One region of the Streptomyces sp. NPDC005496 genome, then DNA from elsewhere that is predicted to be linked to it. Evidence: riboswitches for the same ligand, from Rfam matches in the RefSeq annotation. Region 1 holds a riboswitch; each other region holds the start of a gene.

Region 1 (9,607 bases):
GTCCTTCACCTCCGACGTGCCGCTCGCGCCCCGCCGCCTCATGGACTTCCTCGACAGCAGGCCCGAGGGGCTCTACCGCATCAAGGGGTACGTCGACTTCGGTCCGGCCGACCCGCGCAACCGGTACGCCGTACACGCCGTCGGACGTTTCCTGCGCTTCTACCCGGAGCCCTGGACGGGGACCGGGGAGCGGCTGACCCAGCTCGTGCTCATCGGGGCCGGCATCGACGCCCGTGCCCTCGGCAAGGAACTGGAGACATGCAAGGAGGACGCCCCGCACGCCGATGAGCACAGCATGTGGGGCGTCCTCCGCTACGTACAGGAGCAGGGCCCGCGGGAGTGACCGGGGGTCACACCGGTCCGGCCACCACCGCCACCGTCCTCGCCAGGGACACGCCCGAGCCGTCGCGGCGCGGGTCCATCTCGGGCAGCTCGGCGGGCGTGCCGTTCTTCTGCGCCGCCCGTGCCGGGGCGGGACCGGCCCAGGCCAGCGACAGGCAGTCCTCGCCCTTCAGGAACCGCTGGCAGCGCACGCCGCCCGTGGCGCGGCCCTTGCGCGGGTACTGGTCGAAGGGGGTGAGCTTGGCGGTCGTCTGGACCGAGTCGTCCAGGGTGCCGCGCGAGCCCGCGACCGTGAAGACCACCGCGTCCGCGGCGGGGTCGACCGCCGTGAACGAGATCACCTTGGCGCCCTCGGTGAGCTTGATGCCGGTCATACCGCCCGCGGGGCGGCCCTGCGGGCGGACCTGCGCCGCCTGATAGCGCAGCAACTGGGCGTCGTCGGTGATGAAGACCAGGTCCTCGTCGCCGGTGCTCAGCTCGACGGCTCCGACGATGCGGTCGCCGTCCTTGAGCGTGATGACCTCCAGCTCGCCCTTGTTCGACGGGTAGTCCGGGACGACGCGCTTGACGACACCCTGCGCCGTGCCGATCGCGAGGCCCGGTGACGACTCGTCCAGCGTCATCAGGCAGACCACCGTCTCGTCCGCCTCCAGGGAGGGCAGGAACTCCGAGATCGGTGCGCCCCCGGAGAGGTTGGGCGCCGTCGCCGAGTCCGGCAGCTGCGGGAGGTCGATGACGTTCAGGCGGAGCAGGCGGCCGGAGGAGGTGACCGCGCCGATCTCGCCCCGGGCCGTCGCCGGCACCGAGGAGACGATCACGTCGTGCTTGGTGCGCTTGCCGTCCGTGTCCTCGGAGAAGGGGTCGCCGTTCGCCGTGCGGGCGAGCAGGCCCGTGGAGGACAGCAGGACCCGGCACGGGTCGTCCGCGACCTGGAGGGGGACGGTGGCCGCCGGGGAACCGGCGGACGCCAGCAGCACCGTACGCCGGTCGGTGCCGAACTTCTTGGCCACGGAGGCCAGTTCACCGGAGACCAGCTTGCGCAGCTCCGCGTCCGACTCCAGGATGCCGGTCAGTTCGTCGATCTCGCCGTTCAGCCGGTCGCGCTCGGTCTCCAGCTCGATGCGGTCGAACCGGGTGAGCCGGCGCAGCGGCGTGTCCAGGATGTACTGCGTCTGGATGTCGCTGAGCGAGAAGCGCCCGATCAGACGCTCCTTGGCCTGGGCGGAGTTGTCGCTGGAGCGGATCAGCCGGATGACCTCGTCGATGTCGATCAGGGCGATCAGGAGCCCGTCGACGAGGTGCAGGCGGTCGCGCTTCTTGGTGCGCCGGAACTCGCTGCGCCGGCGGACGACGTCGAAGCGGTGGTCCAGGTAGACCTCGAGCAGTTCCTTGAGGCCCAGGGTGAGGGGCTGGCCGTCGACCAGAGCCACGTTGTTGATGCCGAAGGACTCCTCCATCGGCGTCAGCTTGTAGAGCTGTTCGAGGACGGCCTCGGGCACGAAGCCGTTCTTGATCTCGATGACCAGGCGCAGGCCGTGCGAGCGGTCGGTGAGGTCCTTGACGTCGGCGATGCCCTGCAGCTTCTTCGCGCCGACCAGGTCCTTGATCTTGGCGATGACCTTCTCGGGGCCCACGGTGAAGGGGAGTTCGGTGACGACGAGGCCCTTGCGGCGGGGTGTCACGTTCTCCACGGCGACCGTGGCGCGGATCTTGAAGGTGCCGCGGCCCGTCTCGTACGCGTCCCTGATCCCGGAGAGACCGACGATCCGTCCGCCGGTCGGCAGGTCGGGGCCGGGGACGTACTTCATCAGGGTGTCCAGGTCGGCGCCCGGGTGGCGGATCAGGTGGCGGGCGGCCGCGATGACCTCCCCGAGGTTGTGCGGCGGCATGTTGGTCGCCATGCCGACGGCGATGCCGGAGGCGCCGTTGACCAGGAGGTTCGGGTACGCCGCCGGGAGGACGCCGGGCTCTTGCTCCTGCCCGTCGTAGTTAGGGGCGAAGTCGACGGTGTTCTCGTCGATCGACTCCGTCATCAGGGACGTGGCGTCGGCCATCCGGCACTCGGTGTACCGCATGGCGGCGGGCGGGTCGTCGTTGCCCAGGGAGCCGAAGTTGCCGTGGCCGTCGACCAGGGGGAGCCGCATGGAGAAGGGCTGCGCCAGCCGCACGAGGGCGTCGTAGATCGACGCGTCGCCGTGGGGGTGGAGCTTACCCATGACCTCGCCGACGACGCGGGCGCACTTCACGTAGCCGCGGTCGGGGCGCAGGCCCATCTCGTTCATCTGGTAGACGATGCGGCGGTGTACGGGCTTGAGTCCGTCACGTGCGTCCGGCAGGGCGCGCGAGTAGATGACCGAGTACGCGTACTCGAGGAAGGAGCCCTGCATCTCGTCGACGACGTCGATGTCGAGGATCCGCTCCTCGAAGTCGTCGGGCGGCGGGGTCTTCGTGCTGCGGCGGGCCATCGCTGCTGCGGCTCCTTCACCAACATGAACGGGATCTGACGCGCACCATTGTGGACCGCCGCACTGACAACGCCGACCACGACCCGTCATTAAGGGCCCCGGGCGGGGCCGGGGACCCGCCCCCGCCGGGCACGCGGAGCCCGCTTGCCGCAGGGCACCGGCCCCCACCGTGATCCCCGGCCGGCCTCCGTCGCGGCCCTCCCGGCCTGCCCTCGCCGGCCCGCCCGTCCGCGTCTCCGGACCCTCGCCCTCGACCGGCCGGGACCTTCCCGTCCCGTCCCGTCCCGGACCGCTCCGTCCGTCCCGGCCCGGGTCCGCCGCGGCGACCGGCGGCTTCGGCTCGCACACCGGTCCGCCTGCGGGTCACGGAAGTCTCGCTGTGGGCGTACGAGGTGCGGGAACTTCGCCAGGCGTCTGCGCGCTTGCATACAGTGGCAGGACCGGCAGGAATTCTGCAGTTTTCCGCGATCGAAGGGACGTACATGCCCATGGGTCACACGGCCACAGCTGAGGCAGGCTCCGGCGGCCTGACAGCGACCGAGCACCGCCTGGCCAACGGCCTGCGCGTGGTGCTCTCCGAGGACCACCTGACCCCGGTCGCGGCGGTGTGCCTCTGGTACGACGTCGGCTCGCGCCACGAGGTCAAGGGCCGTACCGGCCTCGCCCACCTCTTCGAGCACCTGATGTTCCAGGGCTCCGGCCAGGTGAAGGGCAACGGGCACTTCGAGCTCGTCCAGGGCGCGGGCGGCTCGCTGAACGGCACGACGAGCTTCGAGCGCACCAACTACTTCGAGACCATGCCCGCCCACCAGCTGGAGCTCGCCCTCTGGCTGGAGGCCGACCGCATGGGCTCGCTCCTCGCCGCGCTGGACGAGGAGTCCATGGAGAACCAGCGGGACGTCGTCAAGAACGAGCGCAGGCAGCGCTACGACAACGTGCCCTACGGCACCGCGTTCGAGAAGCTGACCGCCCTCGCGTACCCGGAGGGCCACCCCTACCACCACACCCCGATCGGGTCGATGGCGGACCTGGACGCGGCCACCCTGGAGGACGCCCGCGCGTTCTTCCGCACCTACTACGCGCCCAACAACGCGGTGCTGTCGGTCGTCGGGGACATCGACCCGGAGCAGACGCTCGTCTGGATCGAGAAGTACTTCGGTTCCATCGCCGGGCACGACGGCAAGCCCGCACCGCGCGACGGCTCCCTGCCGGACATCATCGGCGAGCAGCTGCGCGAGGTAGTCGAGGAGGAGGTCCCGGCCCGCGCGCTGATGGCCGCCTACCGCCTCCCGGAGGACGGCACACGCGCGTGTGACGCGGCCGACGTGGCGCTGACCGTCCTCGGCGGCGGCGAGTCGTCCCGCCTCTACAACCGGCTCGTACGCCGGGACCGTACCGCCGTCGCCGCCGGGTTCGGCCTGCTGCGGCTCGCCGGGGCACCCTCCCTGGGCTGGCTCGACGTGAAGACGTCCGGCGACGTCGAGGTGCCGGTCATCGAGGCGGCCGTGGACGAGGAGCTCGCCCGGTTCGCCGAGGAGGGCCCCACGGCCGAGGAGATGGAGCGCGCCCAGGCCCAGTTGGAGCGCGAGTGGCTGGACCGGCTCAGCACGGTCGCCGGCCGCGCCGACGAACTGTGCCGCTACGCCGTCCTGTTCGGCGACCCGCAGCTGGCCCTGACCGCCGTGCAGCGGGTGCTCGCCGTCACCCCCCAGGAGGTGCAGGAGGTCGCCAAGGCCCGGCTGCGCCCCGACAACCGCGCGGTGCTCGTCTACGAGCCCGTCGCCGCCGAAGAGGCGCAGGCCGCCGAAGCCACCGACGAGGACGAGGAGTCGGCCAAGTGACCGAGCTCGCGACCATGGAGTTCCACCCGCAGCCCCAGGCCGGCGAAGCCAAGCCGTGGGCGTTCCCGGCGCCCGAGCGCGGCACGCTCGACAACGGCCTGACGCTGTTGCGCTGCCACCGCCCCGGCCAGCAGGTCGTCGCCGTCGAGGTGTTCGTCGACGCGCCCCTGGAGGCCGAGCCCGCGGGCCTCGACGGTGTCGCCACGATCATGGCGCGCGCGTTCTCCGAGGGCACCGACAAGCACTCCGCCGAGGAGTTCGCCGCCGAGCTGGAGCGCTGCGGCGCCACCCTCGACTCGCACGCCGACCACCCGGGCGTCCGCCTGTCCCTCGAAGTCCCGGTCTCCCGGCTGGAGAAGGCGCTCGGGCTGCTCTCCGACGCGCTGCGGGTACCGGCGTTCGCGGACAGCGAGATCGAGCGGCTGGTGCGCAACCGGCTGGACGAGATCCCGCACGAGGCCGCCAACCCGGCCCGCCGTGCCGCCAAGGAGCTCTCCAAGGAGCTGTTCCCGGCCACCTCGCGCATGTCGCGTCCGCGCCAGGGCAGCGAGGCGACGGTCGAGAAGATCGACGCGGCGGCCGTACGCGCCTTCTACGAGAAGCACGTCCGCCCCGCCACCGGCACCGCCGTCATCGTCGGCGACCTCACCGGAATCGACCTGGACGCGCTGCTCGCGGACACCCTCGGTGCGTGGACCGGCTCGTCGGCCGAGCCGCGCCCGGTGCCGCCGGTGACCGCGGACGACCGGGGCCGCGTGATCATCGTCGACCGCCCCGGTGCCGTGCAGACGCAGCTGCTCATCGGCCGCGTCGGAGCCGACCGTCACGACCGCGTGTGGCCCGCCCAGGTGCTCGGCACCTACTGCCTCGGCGGCACGCTCACCTCGCGCCTGGACCGCGTCCTGCGCGAGGAGAAGGGCTACACCTACGGAGTGCGGGCGTTCGGCCAGGTGCTGCGCTCGGCCCCGGACGGCTCGGGTGCCGCGATGCTCGCCATCAGCGGCTCCATCGACACGCCCAACACGGGTCCCGCCCTGGACGACCTCTGGAAGGTCCTGCGCACGCTCGCCGCGGAGGGCCTGACGGACGCGGAGCGCGACGTGGCCGTGCAGAACCTCGTGGGGGTCGCCCCGCTCAAGTTCGAGACGGCGGCGGCGGTCGCGAGCACGCTCGCGGACCAGGTCGAGCAGCACCTCCCGGACGACTACCAGGCGACCCTCTATCAGCAGCTCGCCGCCACGGGCACGGTGGAGGCCACCGCCGCGGTCGTGAACGCCTTCCCGGTGGACCGGCTGGTGACCGTCCTGGTGGGCGACGCCGCGCAGATCGCGGAGCCCGTGAGGGCGCTCGGGATCGGTGAAGTCAGCGTCGTACGAGCCGAGTAGGACCGTGCGGACAAGGACCCCGGTGACCGAGAGGTCGCCGGGGTTCTCGCGTTTACCCATGGTCCATCCGGGGTTTCACGCGCGCTTACCCGACTTCGTCCTCAATATGTCCGTATTGCTAGGTGGTTGCCCTTCTGCCCTGTGGCATGCACTACAAAAACCGCGATCCGTTTGTCGATCGAAAGACGCCCCCCTTAGCGTCAATCCGGCTGTTCGTCAGGCAGTGCGCCGCGTCCGCGGCACCGGACAGTCATCGCCGAGTCCCCGTACGGCGCGAGCCAGGGGAGCCGGGGACCCATCGCAGTCCCTGGGGTGAATCGGGCGTCCTTCCTCGCGGAGGAGGCCCGTAGGAGACCTTCCTGCTCCGAACCCGTCAGCTAACCCGGTAGGCGAGAGGGAAGGAAAGGACCAGCCCCTTCATGGCGTTCACCCGTGCCACCGGGAAGCATCGTCGTCCGAGCCGGATCACGCGGACCACCAAGAGTGCGGCGGGCGTGGCGGCTCTCACCACCACCGGTGTCATCGGAACCCTGGCCGCCCCGGCGTTCGCCGCGGACACCGCCGTCCAGCAGACCGGGCTCACCCAGGCCATCACGATCGGCGACACGGTCGCCGAGCAGATCGACGCGCAGGCCGCCGCCCAGCAGCACGCCGCCGAAGAGGCCGCGGCGCTGAAGAAGGCCGAGGAGGCCGCGCGGCAGCGCGCTCTGGCCGAGGTGAAGGAGGAGCGCGCGGCCAAGGCGCGCGCCGCCCGCGCCGCCGAGCGCAAGCTCCTCAACACCTTCGTCGCGCCGATCGCAGGCTCCTACGTCTCCACCGGCTACAAGACCGGTGGCAGCCTCTGGTCCTCCGGCAGCCACACCGGCGTCGACTTCCACGCCGCGTCGGGCACCGTCGTCCACGCCGTCGGCGCGGGCACCGTCGTCACGACCGGCTGGGGCGGTGCCTACGGCAACCAGGTCGTCATCAAGATGCACGACGGCACGTACACCATGTACGGCCACCTGTCGTCCATCAGCGTCACCGAGGGGCAGACGGTCACCCCGGGACAGCAGATAGCCCTCTCCGGGTCCACCGGCAACACCACCGGACCCCACCTCCACTTCGAGGCCCGTACGACGGCCGAGTACGGCTCGGACCTCGACCCCGTCTCGTATCTGCGCTCGCACGGCGTCAGCCTCTGACACCCGTACGACTTTCGAAGGCCCCGGCTCCGTGAGCCGGGGCCTTCGTCGTTTCGAACGGCCCTCTGTCCAAAAAATAGCCATGGATTCCGGTCCGCCGTCGGAAATTCCGTCCCGCTGCAATAGAGTCACTGAACGGGCGTCAATCGACGGCGTTTCGCGATGATTAAGGCGGAGGTCCGCTCATGCGCATTCCGGCGCACTCGGTATGCACGGCGATCCGTGACGACATCGTCGCGGGTGTCTACGAGCGCGGCGGCCGGCTCACCGAGGAACTGCTCGCCCGCCGCTACGGCGTCTCGCGCGTCCCGGTGCGCGAGGCGCTGCGCACCCTGGAGGCCGAGGGCTTCGTCGTCACCCGGCGGCACGCGGGCGCGTGCGTGGCCGAGCCCACCGAGCAGGAGGCGGCCGACCTCCTGGAGATGCGGATGCTGCTGGAGCCGCTGGGCGCCGCGCGGGCCGCGCAGCGCCGCACCGAGGCCCACCTCAAGGTGCTGCGCGGACTGGTCAGGCTGGGGCAGGAGCGGGCCAGGAGGGGCCACAGCGAGGATCTGCGGTCCCTGGGGGTCTGGTTCCACGAGACGCTCGCGCAGGCGTCCGGAAGCCCCGCGCTCACGTCGACGCTCGCCCAGCTGCGGCACAAGATCGCCTGGATGTACGCGGTGGACGCCCCTGCCAGTCCCGCGGAGTCCTGGGCCGAGCACGGCGGCATCGTGGACGCCGTCGCACGCGGGGACAGTGAGCGGGCGCGCGCCATCACCGCGCTGCACACCGAGCGCGCCGGCTCCGCGCACCGCTTCCGCTCGCCCGGCCGGGGCGACCTCGCGGACCGTGTGAGGACTTCGCAACATCCCGTAAACACGTCGGGCCTGCGGCATTAACAGAAGCGCCGTATACAAAGAGGGATATGTGGCGGGGGAGTATTTCCGCTGCCTTCTTTTCCGTGCGCCGGTAATTCACGGGGGCGCTTTTTCCGCATGCTCCGGACGCCGTGTTCGGGCCGGGAGCGGAAAATGGTCGGGGGCGGTGCACGGAAAAGACCCGGACGGATGCGGGGGCTTCCGTCCGGGCATGGAAAACGGCGAAGCCGCGTCGGCCCGGTCCGGGTTCGACGCGGCTTCGCCGCATGCGGGGTGTCCGCGGGGTCAGACGGTCTCGGGAAGCTCGTCGAGACCCTCGGAGACCAGCTTGGCCAGACGGTCGAGCGCGGCGTCCGCACCCTCGGCGTCGGAGGCCAGGACGATCTCCTCGCCGCCCTGGGCGCCGAGGCCGAGGACCGCGAGCATCGACGCGGCGTTGACGGGGTCGCCGTCCGCCTTGGCGATCGTCACGGGGACGCCGGAGGCCGTGGCCGCCCGGACGAAGATGGAGGCGGGGCGGGCGTGGAGGCCCTCGGCCCAGCCGACGTTGACGCGGCGCTCAGCCATGTGATGCTGCCCTTCGAGTGTTTCAGGGTTGTCTAGACCAGTGTCCCATACGGTGGAGCGTGTCCCGGCGGCCCGCGAACGGGACCCGGGCGGACTCCGCCTCCAGGATGCCCCCCGAAGCCGCCGCCGGACCTGCCCTCAAGGGGTGTCGCGCGCCCGGGCCTGCGCCGCGACGGTGTCGGACCCGCGCCGTACGCTGGGCCCCATGCAGACGTCGTCGGACCGGCACGAGTACCCCGCCCACTGGGAGGCCGACGTGGTGCTGCGCGACGGCGGCACCGCGCGCATCCGGCCCATCACGGTCGACGACGCCGAGCGGCTGGTCAGCTTCTACGAGCAGGTCTCGGACGAGTCGAAGTACTACCGCTTCTTCGCGCCCTACCCGCGCCTGTCCGCCAAGGACGTCCGCCGCTTCACGCACCACGACTTCGTGGACCGCGTGGGACTCGCGGCCACCGTCGGCGGCGAGTTCATCGCCACCGTGCGCTACGACCGCATCACCCCCGACGGACTGCCCGCCTCCTCCCACCCGGCGCCCGCCGGCCCCGACGGCGGACAGGCGCCCCCCGTCTCCGACGAGGCCGAGGTCGCCTTCCTCGTCCAGGACGCCCACCAGGGGCGCGGCGTCGCCTCGGCCCTCCTCGAACACATCGCGGCGGTGGCCAGGGAGCGCGGCATCCGCAGGTTCGCCGCCGAGGTGCTGCCGGCCAACAGCAAGATGATCAAGGTGTTCACGGACGCCGGCTACCAGCAGAAGCGCAGCTTCGAGGACGGCGTCGTCCGGCTGGAGTTCGACCTGGAGCCGACGGACCGCTCACGCGCCGTCCAGTGGGCGCGGGAGCAGCGGGCCGAGGCGCGGTCCGTGCAGCGGCTGCTCGCGCCGGGCTCGGTGGCCGTGATCGGAGCGGGCCGCACCCCCGGGGGAGTCGGCCGCAGCGTCCTGGACAACCTGCGCGACGCCGG
Region 2 (9,607 bases), on a different contig from region 1:
TCCTCCCCGGCCCGCCCGGGAGCGGCCCGTCCCCGGGGCGGGAGGCGCCGGGAGCCGTCCGCCGTAAAATCGACTCACTGTGTCTGATTCCCTCAACTCCTCCGAAGAGCCCCGGCCCTCCGCGGCCGAGGGCTCGCCGCGCCCTTCCCGTGCCAAGGGCGAGCCCCGCTTCCCCGACGGGCCGAAGCCCGATCCCGCCGGTTCGCACTTCGAGCGCCGGATCCGGAGCTTCCAGCCGCGGCGCAGCCGGGTGACGGCCGGCCAGGCGGACGCGCTCCAGCGGCTGTGGCCCAAGTGGGGACTGGACATCGACGGGCGCCCCCTCGACCTCGCGGAGCTCTTCGGCACCGACGGCCCCGTCGTCCTGGAGATCGGCTTCGGGATGGGCGAGGCCACCGCCCAGATGGCCGCCGCGGACCCGGACACCGGCATCCTGGCCGTCGACGTGCACACGCCCGGCCAGGGCAACCTGCTCAATCTCGCCGACCGGAACGGGCTGTCCAACATCCGGGTGGGCAACGGCGACGCGATCATCCTGCTCCGCGAGATGCTCGGACCGGACACCCTCGACGGACTGCGCGTCTACTTCCCGGACCCGTGGCCGAAGAAGCGCCACCACAAGCGCCGCATCATCCAGCCGGAATTCCTGACCCTGGCCGCGACCCGTCTGAAGCCCGGCGCCGTCCTCCACTGCGCGACCGACTGGGAACCGTACGCCGAGCAGATGCTCGACGTGCTGACCGCGCACCCGGACTTCGAGAACACCCAGCCGGACGGCGGTTACGCGCCGCGTCCCGGCTTCCGTCCGCTGACCCGTTTCGAGGGCCAGGGACTGGACAAGGGCCATGTGGTGCACGACCTGCTGTTCCGCCGTGCGGAGCACCGGGCCGAGGACCGGAACGAACGCCAAGAGGAACACGCTGACCAACCCCCCGCCGGCGACTGAGGCACCGCACGGCCCCCACCGGGTGCCGTCGCGGGCAGCGCCCCTCCCTCGTTAGGGTCGATGCCGTGGCCACCTTTCCTCCGTACCCGACGTACCCCACCGGCTCGGCCGACGGTGCGCTGCGGCATGCGCACTGGTGGCAGCACAGATGGGTGCGTTACGGCGCCCTGGTCACCCTGCTCGCGCTCTCCGGACTGGTCATCCTCGCGCTGGTCCGCCGGCAGACCGGCACCCAGGGCTTCCTGGTGGGCCTCGGCCTCGCCGTGCTGCCGGTCCCGCTCCTGCTGGCCGCGTTCCGCTGGCTGGACCGCGTCGAACCGGGCCCCTGGCGGAACCTGCTCTTCGCCTTCGCCTGGGGCGCCTGCGCGGCGGCGCTGATAGCGATCGTCGCCAACAGTTTCGCGACCCGGTGGATAGCGACAGCGACCGCTGACCCGTCCGGCGCCGACACGCTCGGTGCCACCGTCATAGCGCCCGTGGTGGAGGAGTCCGCGAAGGCGGCCGCCGTGCTGCTGGTCTTCCTGTTCCGCAGACGGGACTTCACCGGGATCGTCGACGGGGTCGTCATAGCCGGGGTGACCGCCACCGGCTTCGCCTTCACCGAGAACATCCTCTACCTCGGCAACGCCTTCGGCACCGACCAGCTCAACGGCGGCCGGGGCCTGGCGTCGGTGACCGCGGCGACCTTCTTCGTGCGCGTGGTGATGTCCCCGTTCGCGCACCCGCTGTTCACCGTCCTCACCGGCATCGGCTTCGGCATCGCCGCGCTGTCCGCGGACCGCCAGCGCCTGCGCCGGGTGCTGCTGCCGCTGTCCGGACTGCTGCTGGCCATGGGCATGCACGCGGTGTGGAACGGCTCCTCGTCCTTCGGCGAGTACGGCTTCTTCGCGGTCTACGCGGCCTTCATGGTCCCCGCGTTCGGCCTGCTCACCTGGCTGGTCATATGGACGCGCCAGCGGGAACTGCGCACCGTGCGCGCGGAGCTGCCCGCGTACGCCGTGGCGGGCTGGCTGACGGCGCCCGAGCCGTTCGTCCTGGGGTCCATGCGGGCGCGGCGTTTGGCTCGCGACTACGCCGCTCACCATTTCGGCAAGGCCGCCGCCCGGTCGGTCGCCGAGTACGAGTCCTACGCGACCTCGCTGGCGTTCCTGCGGCACCGCGGGCGCGCCGGCCGCGCGAGCGCCGACTTCGTCGTACGGGAGAGGGAGCTGCTGCACGAGCTGTGGCGGCGCCGGGAGGTAGCCCGGCCCTCCCTCGCGTACGCGGCCCGGGCGTCCGCCCCCGCGGTCGTACCGCCCTGGCCACCGCTGTACGCGCCGCCGCCCGTCCACCCGTACGCCGGCCCCCCGTCGGCGTACCCGGCGCCCCACCCGGGCCACGACCCCTACGGCGCGTACAACCCGTACCGCTCGTAGCGCGACCGGGGCGGAGCGACCGGCGGGACCTGTCTAGGGCCTGTCGTTTGGATCAGGTCGGCCGTGACAGACGGTTCGTCCCGGCCGACCCGAGCGGGGTCTGGTGCGTGCAGCTGCAAGGCGGAGGAGGGAGTCGAAGCGATGGGGGTCCCCCCGCTCGAGCGGAGCCGAGAGTGGGGGAGTCGGCGACCGACGACAACGCCGCAGATGTGCGCACCAGACCCCGCGACACCGGCCTGATCCAAACGACAGGCCCTAGGCGGACGCCTGCGTCAGCGTGGCCAGCTCCGCGTCCGTCAGGGTCAGGTCGGCCACCCCGAGGAGCGCCGGGAGCTGCTCGACCGTCCGGGCGGAGGCGAGCGGCGCCGCCACCGTCGGCCGGTCGGCGAGCCAGGCCAGGGCGACCGTGGCCTGCGGGACGCCCCGGGACCCGGCGATCTCGTCGAGCGCGGCCAGCACCCGCGTCCCGCGCTCGGTCTCCAGGTGCTTGCCCGCGCCGGCGGCCCGCGCCGAGTCGACCGTCGTACCCGGGCGGTACTTGCCGGTGAGGAAGCCGGAGGCCAGGGCGTAGTACGGGACGGCGGCGAGGCCGGAGCGGGAGGCGATCTCCTGGAGCGGGCCCTCGTAGGTGCGGCGGGAGACGAGGTTGTAGTGCGGCTGGACGGCGACGTAGCGGACCAGGCCCTCGCGGTCGGAGAACTCCAGGGACTCCTGGAGCCGTTCGGGCGAGATGTTGGAGGCCGCGACGGCGCGCACCTTGCCGGCCCGCACCAGTTCGTCGAGCGTGCCGATGATGTCCTCGACGGGGACCGAGGGGTCGTCGTAGTGCGTGTAGTACAGGTCGATGTAGTCCGTGCCCAGCCGGCGCAGCGAGGCGTCGGCGGCGGCCCTGAGGGTGTCGGGCGCCAGCCCCTTGTACGCGGGGTGCGCGCCGGCCTTGGTCGCGAGGACGATGTCGGAACGGTTGCCGCGCGCGGCGAACCACCGGCCGATGACGGTCTCCGACTCGCCGCCCTCGTTGCCGGGAGCCCACGAGGAGTAGGTGTCCGCGGTGTCCACGAAGTTGCCGCCGGCCGCCGCGTAGGCGTCCAGCACGGCGAAGGACTGCGCCTCGTCGGCGGTCCAGCCGAAGACGTTGCCGCCGAGGGCGAGCGGGAAGACCTCGAGGTCTGACGGGCCGAGCTTGCGGAGAGAAGTCATGGACGATTTCAACATCGTCCGCGGTACCGCCTATTCCGCGAGCCCGGCCGGCGGACCTACGGGTTGAGGCCCTTGCTCTGCAGCCACGCCATCGGGTCGATGCCGGTGGCGGCGCCGCCCGCGTGGACCTCCATGTGCAGGTGCGGCCCGGTCACGTTGCCGGTCGCGCCCACCCGTCCGATGACGTCACCGGTGGCGACCTTCTGGCCCACGCTGACGCTGATGGACGACTGGTGGCAGAACCAGACCTCGGTGCCGTCCTCCAGGGTGAGGATGGTGCGGTAGCCGTACGAACCGGCCCAGCCCGCCTCGGTGATGGTTCCGGTGTGCACGGCCTTGATCAGCGTGCCGGTGGGCGCCGCGAAGTCGAGGCCGGTGTGGTAGCCGGAGGACCACATGGAGCCGGAGTCACCGAAGCGCGAGGTGAGCGTGTACGAGGAGGTCGGCAGCGCGTAGCTCTTGGCGAGCTCCGCGAGGCGCTCCGCCTCGGCCTTCTCCTTGGCCTCCTGCTCCGCCTTCTTCTTGGCGGCTGCGGCCTTGGCCTCGGCCTCGTCCTGGGTCTTGGCGGCTTCCTCGGCGGCCTTCTTCACGGCGGCGGCCTGAGCCGCCTCGGCGGCCTTGAGGTCGACCTGGTCCTGCTGCGACTCGGCCTGCTGCATGATGCGGGCGCGCAGGGCCTCGCCCGCGTCGGTGGTGCCTCGCGCGGTGTCCGAGTTGGTCAGTCCCGCGGTGGTGAGCGGGGTGGCCGAGCCCTTCGGTGTGCCGGCGTCGGAGCCGTCCGATATCAGGCCCTTGGCCGAGTCGGCGACCGATGACAGGTCGGGCATCGAGATGGACACCGGCGGCTTGCCGCTCTGCGCGGTGGCCATGCCGCCCGCGCCGACGGCGGCGATGACGCCTACGCCGAGGACGGTGGAGCTGCGGGCGAGTCCTCCGCCGCGCTGCTTGGAGACGCGGTGCCGGCCACGGACGGGACGGACGGAATCCTCGGTGGGATTCCACTCCTCCCAGGGGCCCTCGTCGTTGCCGCGGCCGTAGCCGAAGGTGTTGCTCTGCTGGTCACTCGGCGCGAACGAGGTTGACTGGGCAGGCCGGTTGGACGCCACGTGGGCGCGCTCCTTTCCTTCCTTCTCGCCTACCGGGTTAGCTGACGGGTTCGGAGCAGGAAGGTCTCCTACGCGCGTCGACCAGGGTGCACCGCACCGCGGAAGACGCTCGATTCACCCCAAGTTGGTGGTTCCCCGGTTCCCTTGCGGGATTCGGCGCGTGCGCACGGAGCCATCTCTTGTGACGGCTGGGACGACCGCGCTGCGTTATCGAACGTTAATAGACTCGGGTCCCGTATTCCAAGCTGTTCCGACTGATCATTAACGTCTTCGTCACGGACTTACGGGTCACGGGCGGTGAAAACCGGGCGAGTTGACCCTGCGGGCTAAACCTCATTTTCGCTGACGGTTCGTCAGTTGTTATGCGCAGCGGTGCTACTCGATCACTCGCGGTGACCTCGGCCCCTTCTCCCGCCCCGGTGACTCACGGCCGCCGTACGGCCAGCAGCGCCAGATCGTCCGTCGTCCCGTCTCCCGTGTGCCGGTGCACGTCCTTGATGAGGGTGTCGAGTAGCGCGTCCGGGTCGCGGAAGACCCGTCCCGCGAGACGGGCCGCGGGGTCGTAGAAGCGGCCCTCCGGGTCGCGCGCCTCCGACAGCCCGTCCGTGTAGACGAGGAGCGTCGCCCCGCCCGGGAACGGCACCACGGCGGCACGGTCGGGCCAGGTGCCCAGCTCGCCCATCCCGAGCGGCAGCGCGGAGTCCGGCCCCTCCAGCGTGCGCAGGGTGCCGTCCGCGTGCAGGAGCAGCGGCGGGGGATGGCCGCGGTTGACGACGCGCACGAAGCCGTCCCCGTGCGGGACCTCCGCGAGAACGGCGGTGGTGAACCCCTCGAAGGCGTCCAGCCCGTCGCGCCGCGTCCCCTCGCGCGCCAGCGCCCGTTCCAGCCGCTGGGCGACCGCCTCCAGCGTCGGCTCGTGCTCGGCCGCCTCACGGAACGCCCCGATGACGACGGCGACGGCCGTCACCGCGCCCATTCCCTTGCCCCGCACGTCCCCGACGACCAGCCGCACCCCGTACGGGGAGTCCTGCACCGCGTACAGGTCGCCGCCGATGAACGCGTCGGCCTGCGCCGCCTCGTAGCGCGCCGCGACCTCCAGGCCGCCGATCCGTTCCTCCGGGCGCGGCACCACGGCGCGCTGGGCGGCCTCGGCGATCTCGCGGGCGGAGGCGAGCCGCCGGTCGGTGCGGCGGACGAGCATGTTGATGAGCACGGCGAGGACGGTGACCGTCGCCACGGTGACCAGCTCGGTGACCGCCTCCGCGTGCGCGACGATCCCGAGGTCGATGTGCACGGCGAGGACGGCGGCGACCGTGGCGAGGCCGGTGAGGACCGTGCCGCGCAGCGAGAGCAGCGGCGCGGCGACCAGGGGCGCGGCCGTGAAGAAGGGGGCGGCCGTGAACTGCGACGGGGTGAGGTAGTCGTAGAGGACCCCGGCGACGATCAGCAGCGCGGGCAGGGCGCGCACCACGGTGCGCGCGTACGAGATCCGGCGGGCGGGCCGCTCCGGGGCGGGCGGTGACGGGACGCCCAGTCCGGGATCGGGCACCGGATCGCCGGGCAGCCGTCCCCCGGCCCGTTCGCGCCCTCCGGGAAGCGGTTTCCGGCCGCCGTCCACGAGGCCCGCTCCGAGGTCCGGCCCGCCGCCGGGCACGCGGTCACGGGGGTCTGGCGCGGCCCGGTCGTCGGCGTCGGAGAACCGGCCGCCGGCCCCGCCGGACCCCGGTTCCTCCGGCCGTCGCGCGCCACCTCGCTGCCCCACCCGTCCAGGCTTCCCGCCACGGGGGCGGGCGGCGACCGGTGTGGACCGACCGGATGACACCGATGGGAGCGCCGGCGGGCCCGGCCCGGGAAACGACTCAGGGCCGGAACTCGATGATCCGAGTTCCGGCCCTGGGCCTTCAGTAGCGGGGACAGGATTTGAACCTGCGACCTCTGGGTTATGAGCCCAGCGAGCTACCGAGCTGCTCCACCCCGCGTCGTTGAGACCAGTGTACGCCATCGGCGGGGGCGCGGACGCACGCCTGCACCCGGCCACCCCCGCGACCTGCGAATTCGGCTCCTGCCGGGGGTCAGGCGGCCGGGTTCCCGGCGTGGGTCAGGGTCTCCCAGGACACGAACAGATCGTCCGTTCCGGCGGGCCGGGTCCGTTCGACGAGCTTGCGGGCGGCCGGGACGCGGACGTCGAGCCGGCCCTCCAGGTGGTTGAGGGCGACCTCCATGTCGGGCCCCATGTCGCGGTCGACCTTGCCGCCGCACAGCCAGCCGGGCGGCGTCTCGCCCAGCTGGTAGCGGGCGTGGAAGGTGAGCGCCGCGCGCAGCCGGTCCTCGACCTCGCGGTACAGGTCGACGCCCTGGTGCCAGGCGGTCTCGGCGATGTGGGCGGTGGCGGCGAGCGCGTACCCCACGTGCTTGAAGTTGCGGCAGGTCTCCTGCGCGACCCCGTCCGTGTAGCGCTTCTGCCCGAACCAGTACGTCGTCATCTTCTGCGGGGTGTCCACCGTGCCGCCCGCCGGGGCCATCGGCAGCTGCCCGTCCTGACGCAGGTAGAAGTAGGCGGGGACGCGCTGCCGGAAGCGCGCGAGCGCGGCGTCGAAGGCCCGGTGGTCGTCGAGGAAGACGGCGATGCCGATGGCGGCGTCGGTCATGACGAGGTCCCAGTTGCCGTTGAAGTCCGGGACCGGCTTGGTGACTTCGGGCTGGTACACCGTCCGCAGCATGCGCCGGAACCGCTCGACGCCCGCCGCCGGCCAGTGGGCCTTCGTGTGCCGCACGATCTCCCCGGCGCGGGCCCAGGTCGATCCCGCCCAGGCGGTCTGCAGCCCGGCGTTGGCCTCGGTGTGCCGCCGCACCCGGTCCGACCAGGCGTCCATGATCTCGATCGCCTTGGCCGCGTGCTCCGGCCGGCCGGTGACGCTCCACAACAGGGCCTGGGTGTACGCCGCGATGGCGTCCTCACGCTCCTCGACGCAGCCGCTCCCGGCCCGGGTGTCGGGCGGGCACGCCACGGTCGCGTACGGCTTGGCCTGCCACTTGTACGACCCGTAGCGGCTGTCCCGCATGCCGAGGAACGCGCTCACCCACGGCTGCTCGCCCTGGTCCACGTGCCGCCGCACGTTGTCCAGCTGCTCCCGGCTGACCAGCACTCCGGGGTGCTCGAACGCCCCGTCCTCGGGCCGCGCCCGCACCGCCGAGCGCGCGTGCGAGGACGTCCCGCAGGACGCCATCAGCCCCATCAGCAGCGGTGCGAGCAGCACCGCCGTCACCCGCCGCCCCACTGAACGCATCGCCTCGACCTCCGGGTCCGCCGCATCGACTCCCTCGCAGCCTGACCCCTCGGCCGCCCGCCCGCAGGATGGCTTAGCCCGTCCGGCAGGCGGCCCCGGTCACGCGGCGGGCGGCAGCAGGTGCCGGTTGGGCGCCTTGGCCGCCTCCTCGTACTCCGGCAGTACGACGACGTCGGCGCCGCCCGCCGTCAGGACCCCGCTGCCGTCGGCACCGGCGACGAACGTGTCGGGCTCCCGCCAGGCGGTGACGACGCGCCGCACCCCGGCGTCGAGGATCAGCCGGGCGCAGGGCGCGGGCCGGGACGCGCGGCGGGCGCAGGGCTCCAGGCTGCTGTAGACGGTGGCGGTGGCCAGGCGCGGGTCCGCCGGGTCGGTCCTGGCGAGGGCGGCCTCCTCGGCGTGCTCCACCGGGTCGCCCTGGCGCGAGTACCCGCGGGAGATCTCGGTGCCGTCCGCCGCGACGACGACCGCGCCGACGCTGAAGGCGGTCTCCGAGGGCGGGCACTGGGCGGCCAGTTCGCAGGCCAGTGCCAGCCAGCGCCGGTCGGCGGCGGTGGCGAGCGGTCCGGTGCCGGGGGCGGTGGGGACGTAGCGCATGAGGACGACGTCCCCGACCGGCCGGGTCTCCACCAGGCTCATCCGTCCAGCCGGGTAGGGGCCGGGGCCGAACATGCGGGGTGCGTCGGGCTCGCCCACGAGGAGCGGGGCGAGGACCAACTGCAGTTCGTCTGCGAGGCCCTGACGCAGCAGCTGGGTGTGCACCCGGCCGCCGCCCTCCACCATGAGCCGCCGGACACCGCGTACGTCGTGCAGGTGCTCCAGGACGGTCCGCCAGTCCAGTTCGGGGCCGGCCGCGACGATCTCGACGCCGAGTCCGTGCAGCGCGGCGGCTGCCCGGGCGGCCCCCGTGTCCGTCGTGTAGACCGTCTTGTCGCCGCCGGTGTGCCAGAACCGCGCCGCGGGGTCGAGGTCGCCGGACCCGCTGACCGTGACCTTGAGCGGGTACTCCGGGCGCCCCGCGTCGAGCCGCGCCCGCCGCCGCTCGGCCGAGTTCACCAGCAGCCGGGGGTTGTCGGCGCGGATGGTGCCCGCGCCGATCAGGATCGCGTCGCTGGACGCCCGTACCTCGTCGACCCGGTCGAAGTCGGCCGGCCCCGAGAGCAGCAGGCGGTCGGGCCCGGTGTCGTCCAGGAAGCCGTCCAGGGAGACGGCGGCGGACAGCAGGACGTGGGGGTGGGGCATGGGCGCACTCTCCGGCTCCGAGCGCTCGGCTCGTGGTGGTTCGGGTCAACGACAACAGCGCCCCACCCGGCCGAGGCCGCGTGAGGCGCTGTGCGTGGTAGACCCTGTGGGACTCGAACCCACAACCAATGGATTAAAAGTCCACTGCTCTGCCAATTGAGCTAAGGGTCCACGCAACGGCTCGCGCCGATGCATCCCCGAGCATAGCCGGACGCGGCCGGGACTCCGATCGGGTATCGGTGACCCGGCCGCGCCGGGGGGTCTGAAGTGGGCGGGAAGGGTCAGGGATCGACCGGTTCGGGTGCGCCCGCACGGGCGGCCTCACGGGCGATGGTGCGTTCGTGGCCGGGGTTGAGGAACCAGTGGCGGGCCGAGACCAGCCACCAGGTCGCGGCGAAGCCGAGGACGACG
Region 3 (9,607 bases), on a different contig from region 1:
GGGGGCCGGGCGGGGCCGCTCCTCCGTGCGCCCCGTGCGCGCGCGGCTCGCCGGCGGGGCCGGGGCCGGCCGCTCCGGCGCCCGGGCCCGGACCGGGATCCGGTGCCGCCGCGTGCTGGTGATCTGTCATGGGTCCATGGTGACGGGCGAGGGGCCGTGAGGGGAGTCGGGATGACCCTGGCCCGACCCTGAGATCGTCCCTGACGAGGCCGGGGGGAAGCGTTCGGACGCCGGTCCTTCGAAGATCAGGGGAGTCTCGGGGGCCGACCCTGATGCCCCGGTCCGCCGGGCGTGTGAACATCGATGGCATGCCGGAAGCCGCAGCAGTGCCACTCGCCCCGCTCGAGGGTCCGCGGCCGCCGCGCAAGCTCTACCGCAGCAGCGACGGACGCTGGCTCGGTGGCGTGGCGCGGGGGCTCGCCGGGCATCTCGGGCTGCCTGTCGTGTGGCTGCGGCTGATGTTCGTCGGCCTGTTCATGGCGGACGGCCTGGGCGCGCTGCTGTACGCGGCGTTCTGGTTCTTCGTGCCGCTGGGAGTCGGCGGCGTCGACGCCGGGCGCCCCCCTGCGGTCACCACCGAGCCCGCGCCCGACGGCCGGCGCAGACTGGTCGCCCGCAAGCCGGACCGGGGCCAGATCGTCGCGCTGCTGCTCATGGTCGTCGTGGCCCTGGTCTTCGTCGGCAACGTGAATCTCGGCGGCGGTGCCAAGGCGTATCTCTGGCCGACCGTCCTCGTCGGCGCCGGTGTCGCCCTGGTCTGGCGCCAGGCGGACAACGCGCGCCGGGCCCGCTGGATGGAGGTCGGCCGCCGCAGACGCACGCTGACGCTGCTGCGCTCCGCCGCCGGTGTCCTGCTGGTCACCGCCGGCGTCTCCGGCATATTCGTGCTCCAGGGCTCCGCCGCCCACCTCGGCTCCGTCCTCCAGGCGGCGCTCGCCGTCCTGGTCGGCATAGCGCTCCTCGCGGGCCCCTATCTCGTCCGCATGACCCAGGACCTCTCCGAGGAGCGCCTGATGCGCATCCGCGCCCAGGAGCGGGCGGAAGTCGCCGCGCACGTCCACGACTCGGTGCTGCACACCCTGACCCTGATCCAGCGCAACGCGGAGAACGCGGGCGAGGTCCGCCGGCTCGCCCGCGCCCAGGAGCGCGACCTGCGCGCCTGGCTCTACAAACCGGAGGGCACCGGCAAGGACGAGGCGGAGGAACCGGACACCCTCGCCGAGGCGGTCCGGCGCAACGCCGCGGAGGTCGAGGACAAGCACGGCGTCCCCATCGAGGTCGTCGTCGTCGGGGACTGCCCGCTCGACGAGGGCCTCGCCGCACAGATGCAGGCCGCGCGGGAAGCGATGGTGAACGCCGCCAAGTACGGTGGCGACGGCGGCGCGGTACAGGTCTTCGCCGAAGTCGAGGGCAGGACGGTCTTCGTGTCCGTGCGGGACCGCGGCCCGGGCTTCGACCTCGACGCGATACCCGCCGACCGCATGGGCGTCAGAGAATCGATCATCGGCCGCATGGAGCGCAACGGCGGCACGGCGCGGCTGCGTGCGGTGCCGGACGGCGGCACGGAGGTCGAGCTGGAGATGGAGAGGGCGGAGAGTACGTCATGAGCGACGTGAACGGGCCGGACGAGGCCAAGGGGCCCGCGGGACCCGGAAGTTCTGCCGAGGCGGGCGCCACGGGGGCCGGCGAGCCCACGGAACCGGCCGGGCCGGCCGCGGGCGGGCGCCGGGCGCGGGTCGTGCTCGTCGACGACCACCGCATGTTCCGTACGGGGGTGCAGGCCGAGATCGGGGAGACCGAGCGGACCGGCGTGGAGGTGGTCGGCGAGGCCGCCGACGTCGACCAGGCGGTCACGGTCATCACGGCCACCCGGCCCGAGGTCGTCCTCCTCGACGTCCACCTGCCGGGCGGCGGAGGCGTCGAAGTGCTGCGCCGCTGCGCACCGTTGATGGCCGACCCGGAGCAGCCGGTGCGCTTCCTCGCGCTCTCGGTCTCGGACGCCGCGGAGGACGTGATCGGCGTGATCCGCGGCGGCGCCCGGGGCTACGTCACCAAGACGATCACCGGCACCGACCTGGTGGACTCCATCTTCCGGGTCCAGGACGGCGACGCGGTCTTCTCGCCCCGCCTGGCCGGGTTCGTCCTGGACGCCTTCGCCTCGACCGACGCCCCGCCGGTCGACGAGGACCTCGACCGCCTCACCCAGCGCGAGCGCGAGGTCCTGCGCCTCATCGCCCGCGGCTACGCGTACAAGGAGATCGCCAAGCAGCTGTTCATCTCCGTCAAGACGGTCGAGTCCCATGTCTCGGCGGTGCTGAGGAAGCTCCAGCTGTCGAACCGGCACGAGCTGACCCGCTGGGCGACGGCGCGCCGGCTGGTGTGAGCGACCGGGCCTCTCGCGCCCGTACCCGGTGGTCACGCGCCCGTACTCGGCGGGCCCGCACCCGGGGAAGGCGCGGGGCTGCGGCGGGCCGAGGGCGGTCGGGGCCCGCCGGTCGTCCGGGTCGGCGGGGGTGAGCGGTGTCAGCGGGGCGTCGCGGCCGGCGCCGGTCCCAGGACCCGTAGCACCCAGCGGTAGTGGCGTACGGCCTTCGCGATCCCGAGCAGGCCCGTCAGCCACAGGATCAGCCCGATGCCCATCCCCAGGACGACGTCGCTGTGCGCGTCGCGGCCCGGCTCGGCGCCTGAGACCGCCGCGAGCGACGCCCACAGCCCGATCGCGCACATGACGGTGGACGAGAGCAGCCAGAAGAGGCTGAGGCCGGGGGAGCGCAGGCGGGCGTCCGTCGGCGGGTGACTGTCCAACACCAGCCAGGCGTCGAGGAGTTGCTCGATCTGGCGGTCGCGGCGGACGGCCACGGCGACCGCGACGACGGGCGGGGCGAGCGAGGCGAGCCCGAGGATCGCGAAGATCGGCCCCAGCACCACGCGGGTCGGATCACCCTGCTCGAACTGCTGGAGCGGCAGCACCAGCAGCGCCCACCCGATGATCGCCACGAGCGACAACAGCCACAGCAGCAGCACCCGGTGCACCCCGAGGCTTCGCGCCCGCAACTCCTCCAGGGCCCGCCCCCGGTCGGCCAGCAGCGCCGACCGGTCCGGCCAGGTCCGCAGCTGCCAGGGCGGCGGAAGCGGCAGCAGGGAAGGGGACATCGGGACCTCTCGGACGGCGACGGGCGGCGATGCCGCTGGACCACGACGGACGGTGCGCGTCTGCGGTCGACGCTACCGCGCGAACGTGGCCATGCCATCAGCGCGTACCCGCGTCCGGCCGGAATCCTCCGCCTGCCGTACGGGGTCCTCACACCACCCGCGTAGCCCCCGCAAACGGCATCTCGTCGATCGGCGCCAGTCGTACCGGCGCCGACGGGTTGGGGGCGTGGATCATCCGGCCGCCTCCGACGTAGATGCCCACATGGCTGATTCCCGAGTAGAAGAAGACGAGGTCCCCCGGCTGGAGTTCGGCGCGCGAGACCCGCCGGCCGGCCCCGATCTGGGCGTACGTCGTGCGGGGCAGCGACACGCCCGCGGCGCGGTACGCGGCCTGGGTGAGGCCCGAGCAGTCGAAGGCGTTGGGGCCGGTGGCGCCCCACACGTAGGGGCTGCCGAGCTTCTGATAGGCGTACGCGACCGCCTCCGCCGCCCGGGAACCGGGCGCCTTGGCCGGGGTGGCACTCGTGCCGGTGCCGGACGGGAGGCCCGCCGTCTCCCGTGCGCCGGCCCGCGAGGCGTGCCCGGTGCCGCCGCCGTCCGCCGAGAGCCGCGCCCGCTGCTCGTCCGTGAGCCGGGACAGCAACCGGCGTGCCTCGCCCAGCTTCGTGTTGACCGTCTTCTTCTGCCGCTTGAGCTCGGCCTGCCGGGACTTGAGGGAGGTCAGCTCGACGCGGGCGGCGCCCCGCAGCTGCTCGATCTCGCGCAGCTGCTTGCGTACGCGCGCCACGGCCGCGGCCTGCCGGCTTCCCGCACGTTCGGCGAAGGCGGCCCCGTCCAGGTACCGGTCGGGGTCCTCGGACAGCGCGAGCTGCACGGCGGGGTCGAGGCCGCCGGTGCGGTACTGCGCCGTGGCGATCGAACCCAGCGCGTCCCGGGCCGAGTTGAGGCGGTCCGTCCTGCGGGCCGCCTCGTCGCGCAGCGTCCTGAGCCGCCGCTCCCCCTTGTCGGCCTTCTCCTTCGCCCCGTTGTACTTCTCGGTGGCGACCTCCGCCTCCTGGTACAGCTTGTCGACCTTGGCCTTGACCTGCGCCGGGGAGAGCTGCGGTTCGGCGTGTCCCGTCCCCTCGAAGGCGGTGGCCGTCGCCGCGCCCGCGAGGGCGAGGGTGGCGGCGGTGCGGGCCGTCTGACCGCCGAGTGAGCGTTGTCTGGGCTTGCGGTGCGATGCCACGAGGGCACACATCCTTTCGCGAAGACTCGTTCCGCACGGCCGCCCGGCGGGGCACGGCGACGCGTCCGGCGACGGCCCGCACAGGGGGAGCGGGGCGCCGCCGGACCTTTCGGCGGAAGCGACCGGTTGCCGCCCCTGGCCCGGGCGGCGGTGGAGAGCCGGTCACCTGGGGGAGGACGCTAAACCTGAGCGTGAGCGGCCGGTGACGCCATGTGCGGAAGTGGCGGGAGAGGTCCGCCGGGTGACCGGATGTGACCGCGCTCCCGGTCCGTGGGCGTCGGCTTGACGCTGAGTGCTGACCGAAGCGGGGATTTTCCGACGGGGCCCGAGACCCTGGTGCTATGAGCCCACTGGGCGGTCGTGAGAGATGTCGCGTGACCGCCGAGACGGAGGTGAACACTGCGGCGGGTGGGTCCCGTGGGGTGCGACCGACCGGGGGGCCGGACGGCTGCCGGAGCCGGAAGCGGGTCGCTGGAGACGGCTACCGGAGCCGGAGGGAGGGCTGGTGGAGGCGGCCGGCGGGGCCCCGATTAGGCTCCGGCGCATGGACGTACTCATCCATCTCTTCGTCGGCCTGCACATCATCGGCATCGCCGCGCTCCTCGGCGGCTTCCTCACCCAGATGAAGGCGATGGGCCAGGGCACGGCCCGCTTCGTCCCCGCGATGCTGCACGGCGCGCTCACCATGCTGGTCACCGGAGTCGTGCTGGTCGGTCTCAACCAAGCCGACGACAACTCGCTCGACAACGTCAAGCTCGGCGTGAAGCTGGCCCTGCTGATCGTGATCCTCGGGCTCGTCTACGTGAAGCGCGACGAGGAGAAGGTCGACAAGGGCGCCTTCGCCGCGGTCGGCCTGCTGACCGTCGCGAACATCTTCATCGCGGTGCTCTGGACCTGACGGCGCCCGCCCGGGGAACCCTGGGCGACCGGCCCGACCGGCCCGACCGGCCCGACCGCCCCGACCGGCCCGACGGCCGCGCCCGGCGTGACCCCATGGTCATCGGCAGGCCCGGCGGCCGTGTCCGGTGCGACCCGGGGGCCGTACCGGACACGAACGCGAGGGGGTGCCGGCGTGGTGGCGTCCCCTACGCGGGGCGCACCACGCTGTGGATCGACGAGGTGCCGTCGTAGTAGATCGACTCCTCGCGGACGTACGCGCCCGGCTTCGGGGCGTGGATCATCATGCCGTTGCCGATGTACAGGCCGACGTGGCTGATGTCGTCGTAGAAGAAGACCAGGTCACCGGGCTTGATGTCGGAGAGCGGGACCGTGGTGCCCGCGTCGACCTGGTCCCAGGTGGTGCGCGGCAGGGAGACGCCCGCGGCCTTCCAGGCGGCCTGGGTGAGACCGGAGCAGTCGTAGGAGTCCGGGCCGGTCGCGCCCCACACGTACGGCTTGCCGACCTGGGCCCGCGCGAAGGCGATGGCCTTGTCGGCCGTGGTGGCGTACGCCGGGTCCTCCGCCGTGCCGCCCGCGCCGGCGTCCGAGTCGCCCTGGTCCTGCTGGGCGGTCTCCTCGCGGCTCCGCTCCTCCTGCGCGGCCTGCTGCCTGGCCAGTTCCTCGGCCTTGCGGTCGGCCTCCTCGCGCTTCTTCTCCTCGATCGCCGCGAGCCGCGCCTTCTCCTCGGCGGTGAGCTTCGAGAGCAGTCCGCGGGCGTCGGCGAGCTTCCGCTGCACCTCGGCCTTGGTCGACTTGAGCGTCCGCTGCGAGGTGGTCAGCTTCTCCAGGCTCTCGGAGGCCTCCGCCCGCTTCTTCGCCGTCGCCGCCTGCTCGGTGACGTAGTCGTCCACCGCCACCTTCTGGCGGCTGGTCAGACGGCCCATGAGCTGGGTCTGGTCGAAGTAGTCCTGCGGGTCGTCCGCCAGCAGGAGGGTCGCGGTGTCGGGGGCTGCGGCCCCGGTGCGGTACTGGGCGGCGGCGTACGAACCCAGCTCCTCGCGCGCCGTGTTGAGCTTCTCGGTGCGCTTGGCCACGTCGTCCAGCAGGGTGTCGACGCGCTGGCGCTGCTTGGAGCTCTTCTCCTTGGCCGCGTTGTACTTCTGGGTGGCCGTCTCGGCCTGGTGGTAGAGGTCGTCCACCTTCTTCTGGACTTCCTCGAGACTCGGCCTGGGTTCGGCCGAGGGCGCGGCGTTCGCCGTCTGCGAGAGCAGGGCCACGGACGTGAGGGCCGCCGTGGCGAGGCCCGGGGCCCGGACACCCGCTACGCGCGTTCCCGCAGGACGCCATTTGCGATGCGACGCCAAGAGAGGCGACTCCTTCCACGATCCGCCTACCGAGTTAGCTGTCGGGTTCGGGCGGGTGGTTCGGAAGGGTTGCCCTACGGTCCGCGCCCGACAAGGCGGTCGGACCGATTCACCCCAAGGTCGGTGGGTCCCCGGCTCCGGTTGCCGCGTGGGCGCGCCGGACTCGGCGGAGGCCGCGCGGCCCGGCGTCGTTCGCCGGTTGGGTCGGGCGGCCTGACCGGCACGCTAGCCAACGCGTGTGGCTTCTGTGAAGGTTGATGTTCGATATGCCCGATACGTTTTCGTGACCTTTTTCGCGGGGACCGGGTCGCGCCGCCGTCGCGGATCGTTTTCCGACTGATTGTCCTGACATGTGCGCCTTCCTCGGCGGACGTGGTGTGCGTCTCGTCCGGCCGTCACCCCAGGTGACCGGGTGGTTCCGGACGGCGAGAGCGGCCGGGCGGCGGGGGCGGCACCGGACGGAGCGGCACGCTGCCCGACGGGGCGAAGCGGCGGCCCGGGTACGGGAAGACGGCGGGCCTGGCGAGTGGTGCGGGGGCGATGCGCCTACGAGGGGAGCGGGGCGGCGGTGACCGGCGGGCCGGTCCCGGAATGCGGCGGAGTTCCCGAGGTGGCCGCGGGGTGTCAGTGGGGCGGCCTAGACTCGGAAGGCGATGAGCAGCCTCTTTGACGACAGCTTCCTGGCGGACCTCAAGCCCTCCGGGGCCCACGAGGAAGAGCCCCCGCCGCCGCCCGAGGACGGGACGCCGGAGCACCTCCCGGACGACCTGTTCGGCGGCCGCTTCGACGCGCCCCCGAGCAGGGACGCGTACTACCGCGACGGCGCCGCGCGCCCCGCGGTGGACCCGGCGGCGCTGCTGGACGGGCTGAACGAGAACCAGCGGGCGGCCGTGGTGCACGCCGGTTCCCCGCTGCTCATCGTGGCAGGCGCCGGATCGGGCAAGACCCGCGTGCTCACGCACCGCATCGCGTACCTGCTGGGCGAGCGCCATGTGCACCCCGGCCAGATCCTCGCGATCACCTTCACGAACAAGGCCGCGGGCGAGATGAAGGAGCGCGTCGAGCAGCTCGTCGGCCCGCGGGCCAACGCGATGTGGGTGATGACCTTCCACAGCGCCTGCGTCCGCATCCTGCGCCGCGAGTCGAAGAGGCTCGGCTTCACCTCCTCCTTCTCGATCTACGACGCCGCCGACTCCAAGCGCCTCATGGCCCTGGTCTGCCGCGACCTGGACCTCGACCCGAAGCGCTTCCCGCCGAAGTCCTTCAGCGCCAAGATCAGCAACCTGAAGAACGAGCTGATCGACGAGGAGGACTTCGCCGCCCAGGCCGCCGACGGCTTCGAGAAGACCCTCGCCCAGGCCTACGCCATGTACCAGTCGCGGCTGCGCGAGGCCAACGCCCTCGACTTCGACGACCTGATCATGACGACGGTCAATCTGCTCCGCGCCTTCCCCGACGTCGCCGAGCACTACCACCGCCGCTTCCGGCACGTGCTGGTCGACGAGTACCAGGACACGAACCACGCCCAGTACGCCCTCGTCCGCGAGCTCGTCGGCACCGCCGAGCACCCCGTGGACGTGCCGCCCGCCGAGGGCGACCTCGGGCCCGCCGAGCTGTGCGTCGTCGGTGACGCCGACCAGTCGATCTACGCCTTCCGCGGCGCGACGATCCGCAACATCCTCCAGTTCGAGGAGGACTACCCGGACGCGACGACGATCCTCCTGGAGCAGAACTACCGCTCCACGCAGACGATCCTGAGCGCCGCCAACGCCGTCATCGAGCGCAACGAGAGCCGCCGCCCGAAGAACCTGTGGACCAACGCCGGCGCCGGCGCACGCATCACCGGCTACGTCGCCGACACGGAGCACGACGAGGCACAGTTCGTCGCCGACGAGATAGACCGCCTCACCGACGCGGGCGACGCCAAGGCGGGAGACGTCGCCGTCTTCTACCGTACGAACGCCCAGTCCCGTGTCTTCGAAGAGGTCTTCATCCGCGTCGGCCTGCCGTACAAGGTCGTCGGCGGCGTCCGGTTCTACGAGCGCAAGGAGGTCCGGGACGTCCTCGCGTATCTGCGCGTGCTGTCGAACCCGGAGGACTCCGTCCCGCTGCGCCGCATCATGAACGTGCCCAAGCGCGGCATCGGCGACCGGGCGGAAGCCATGATCGACGCCCTCGCCCAGCGGGAGAAGATCAGCTTCCCGCAGGCGCTGCGCCGCGTCGACGAGGCGTACGGCATGGCGGCCCGCTCGACGAACGCAGTCAAGCGGTTCAACACGCTGATGGAGGACCTGCGGACGGTCGTCGAGTCCGGCGCCGGTCCGGCCACCGTCCTGGAGGCCGTCCTCGAACGCACCGGCTACCTGGCCGAGTTGCAGGCCTCGACCGACCCGCAGGACGAGACCCGCATCGAGAACCTCCAGGAACTCGCCGCCGTCGCCCTGGAGTTCGAGCAGGAGGCCGGTGAGGGCGAGGCCGCGGGCAGCCTCTCCGAGTTCCTGGAGCGGGTCGCGCTCGTCGCCGACTCCGACCAGATCCCCGACGAGGAGGACGGCAACGGCGTCATCACCCTGATGACCCTGCACACCGCCAAGGGCCTCGAATTCCCGGTCGTCTTCCTCACGGGCATGGAGGACGGCGTCTTCCCGCACATGCGCGCACTCGGCCAGACCAAGGAGCTGGAGGAGGAGCGGCGCCTGGCGTACGTCGGCATCACCCGCGCGCGGGAGCGGCTTTATCTGACGCGGTCCTCCATGCGCAGCGCCTGGGGCCAGCCGTCGTACAACCCGCCGTCGCGCTTCCTGGAGGAGATCCCGGACGCGCATCTGGAGTGGAAGCGCACGGGTTCCATGGGACCGGTGTCCTCGGGGCCGGTCTCGGGGGTGGCGGCGTCGCTCTCCTCGTCGCGCTCGCGGTCCGCGGCCTCGGGCGCGTCCGGCTTCGCGACGCGCCGCGGTGTCGCCGAGAAGCCGGTGGTCTCGCT

What was found. Region 1 has a riboswitch for cyclic di-AMP ahead of ACFYQQ_RS04155 (M23 family metallopeptidase). Riboswitches for the same ligand answer to the same signal wherever they lie in the genome.
Positions count from the first base shown of each region.
Region 2: it holds a riboswitch for cyclic di-AMP, as region 1 does, so the genes downstream of both, ACFYQQ_RS19095 (M23 family metallopeptidase) here and ACFYQQ_RS04155 (M23 family metallopeptidase) in region 1, are expected to answer to the same signal.
Region 3: it holds a riboswitch for cyclic di-AMP, as region 1 does, so the genes downstream of both, ACFYQQ_RS12145 (NlpC/P60 family protein) here and ACFYQQ_RS04155 (M23 family metallopeptidase) in region 1, are expected to answer to the same signal.

Region 1 is NZ_JBIAJQ010000001.1:914,075-923,681, reverse strand. Features, by position in the region: gene ACFYQQ_RS04175 (CobW family GTP-binding protein) at 1-343, shown strand, start outside; gene ACFYQQ_RS04170 (DNA topoisomerase IV subunit A) at 351-2,807, opposite strand; gene ACFYQQ_RS04165 (pitrilysin family protein) at 3,290-4,648, shown strand; gene ACFYQQ_RS04160 (M16 family metallopeptidase) at 4,645-6,033, shown strand; cyclic di-AMP (ydaO/yuaA leader) riboswitch at 6,278-6,440, shown strand; gene ACFYQQ_RS04155 (M23 family metallopeptidase) at 6,453-7,217, shown strand; gene ACFYQQ_RS04150 (GntR family transcriptional regulator) at 7,403-8,098, shown strand; gene ACFYQQ_RS04145 (HPr family phosphocarrier protein) at 8,363-8,644, opposite strand; gene ACFYQQ_RS04140 (GNAT family N-acetyltransferase) at 8,850-9,607, shown strand, end outside.
Region 2 is NZ_JBIAJQ010000005.1:664,997-674,603, reverse strand. Features, by position in the region: gene trmB (tRNA (guanosine(46)-N7)-methyltransferase TrmB) at 80-946, shown strand; gene ACFYQQ_RS19105 (PrsW family intramembrane metalloprotease) at 1,012-2,361, shown strand; gene ACFYQQ_RS19100 (aldo/keto reductase) at 2,617-3,561, opposite strand; gene ACFYQQ_RS19095 (M23 family metallopeptidase) at 3,618-4,667, opposite strand; cyclic di-AMP (ydaO/yuaA leader) riboswitch at 4,679-4,836, opposite strand; gene ACFYQQ_RS19090 (PP2C family protein-serine/threonine phosphatase) at 5,092-6,429, opposite strand; tRNA gene ACFYQQ_RS19085 (tRNA-Met) at 6,573-6,646, opposite strand; gene ACFYQQ_RS19080 (alginate lyase family protein) at 6,740-7,954, opposite strand; gene ACFYQQ_RS19075 (dihydrofolate reductase family protein) at 8,054-9,196, opposite strand; tRNA gene ACFYQQ_RS19070 (tRNA-Lys) at 9,292-9,367, opposite strand; gene ACFYQQ_RS19065 (amino acid permease) at 9,478-9,607, opposite strand, start outside.
Region 3 is NZ_JBIAJQ010000003.1:782,255-791,861, reverse strand. Features, by position in the region: gene ACFYQQ_RS12175 (PspC domain-containing protein) at 1-130, opposite strand, end outside; gene ACFYQQ_RS12170 (PspC domain-containing protein) at 273-1,607, shown strand; gene ACFYQQ_RS12165 (response regulator transcription factor) at 1,604-2,383, shown strand; gene ACFYQQ_RS12160 (hypothetical protein) at 2,524-3,153, opposite strand; gene ACFYQQ_RS12155 (NlpC/P60 family protein) at 3,302-4,381, opposite strand; gene ACFYQQ_RS12150 (hypothetical protein) at 4,926-5,279, shown strand; gene ACFYQQ_RS12145 (NlpC/P60 family protein) at 5,467-6,624, opposite strand; cyclic di-AMP (ydaO/yuaA leader) riboswitch at 6,632-6,789, opposite strand; gene pcrA (DNA helicase PcrA) at 7,278-9,607, shown strand, end outside.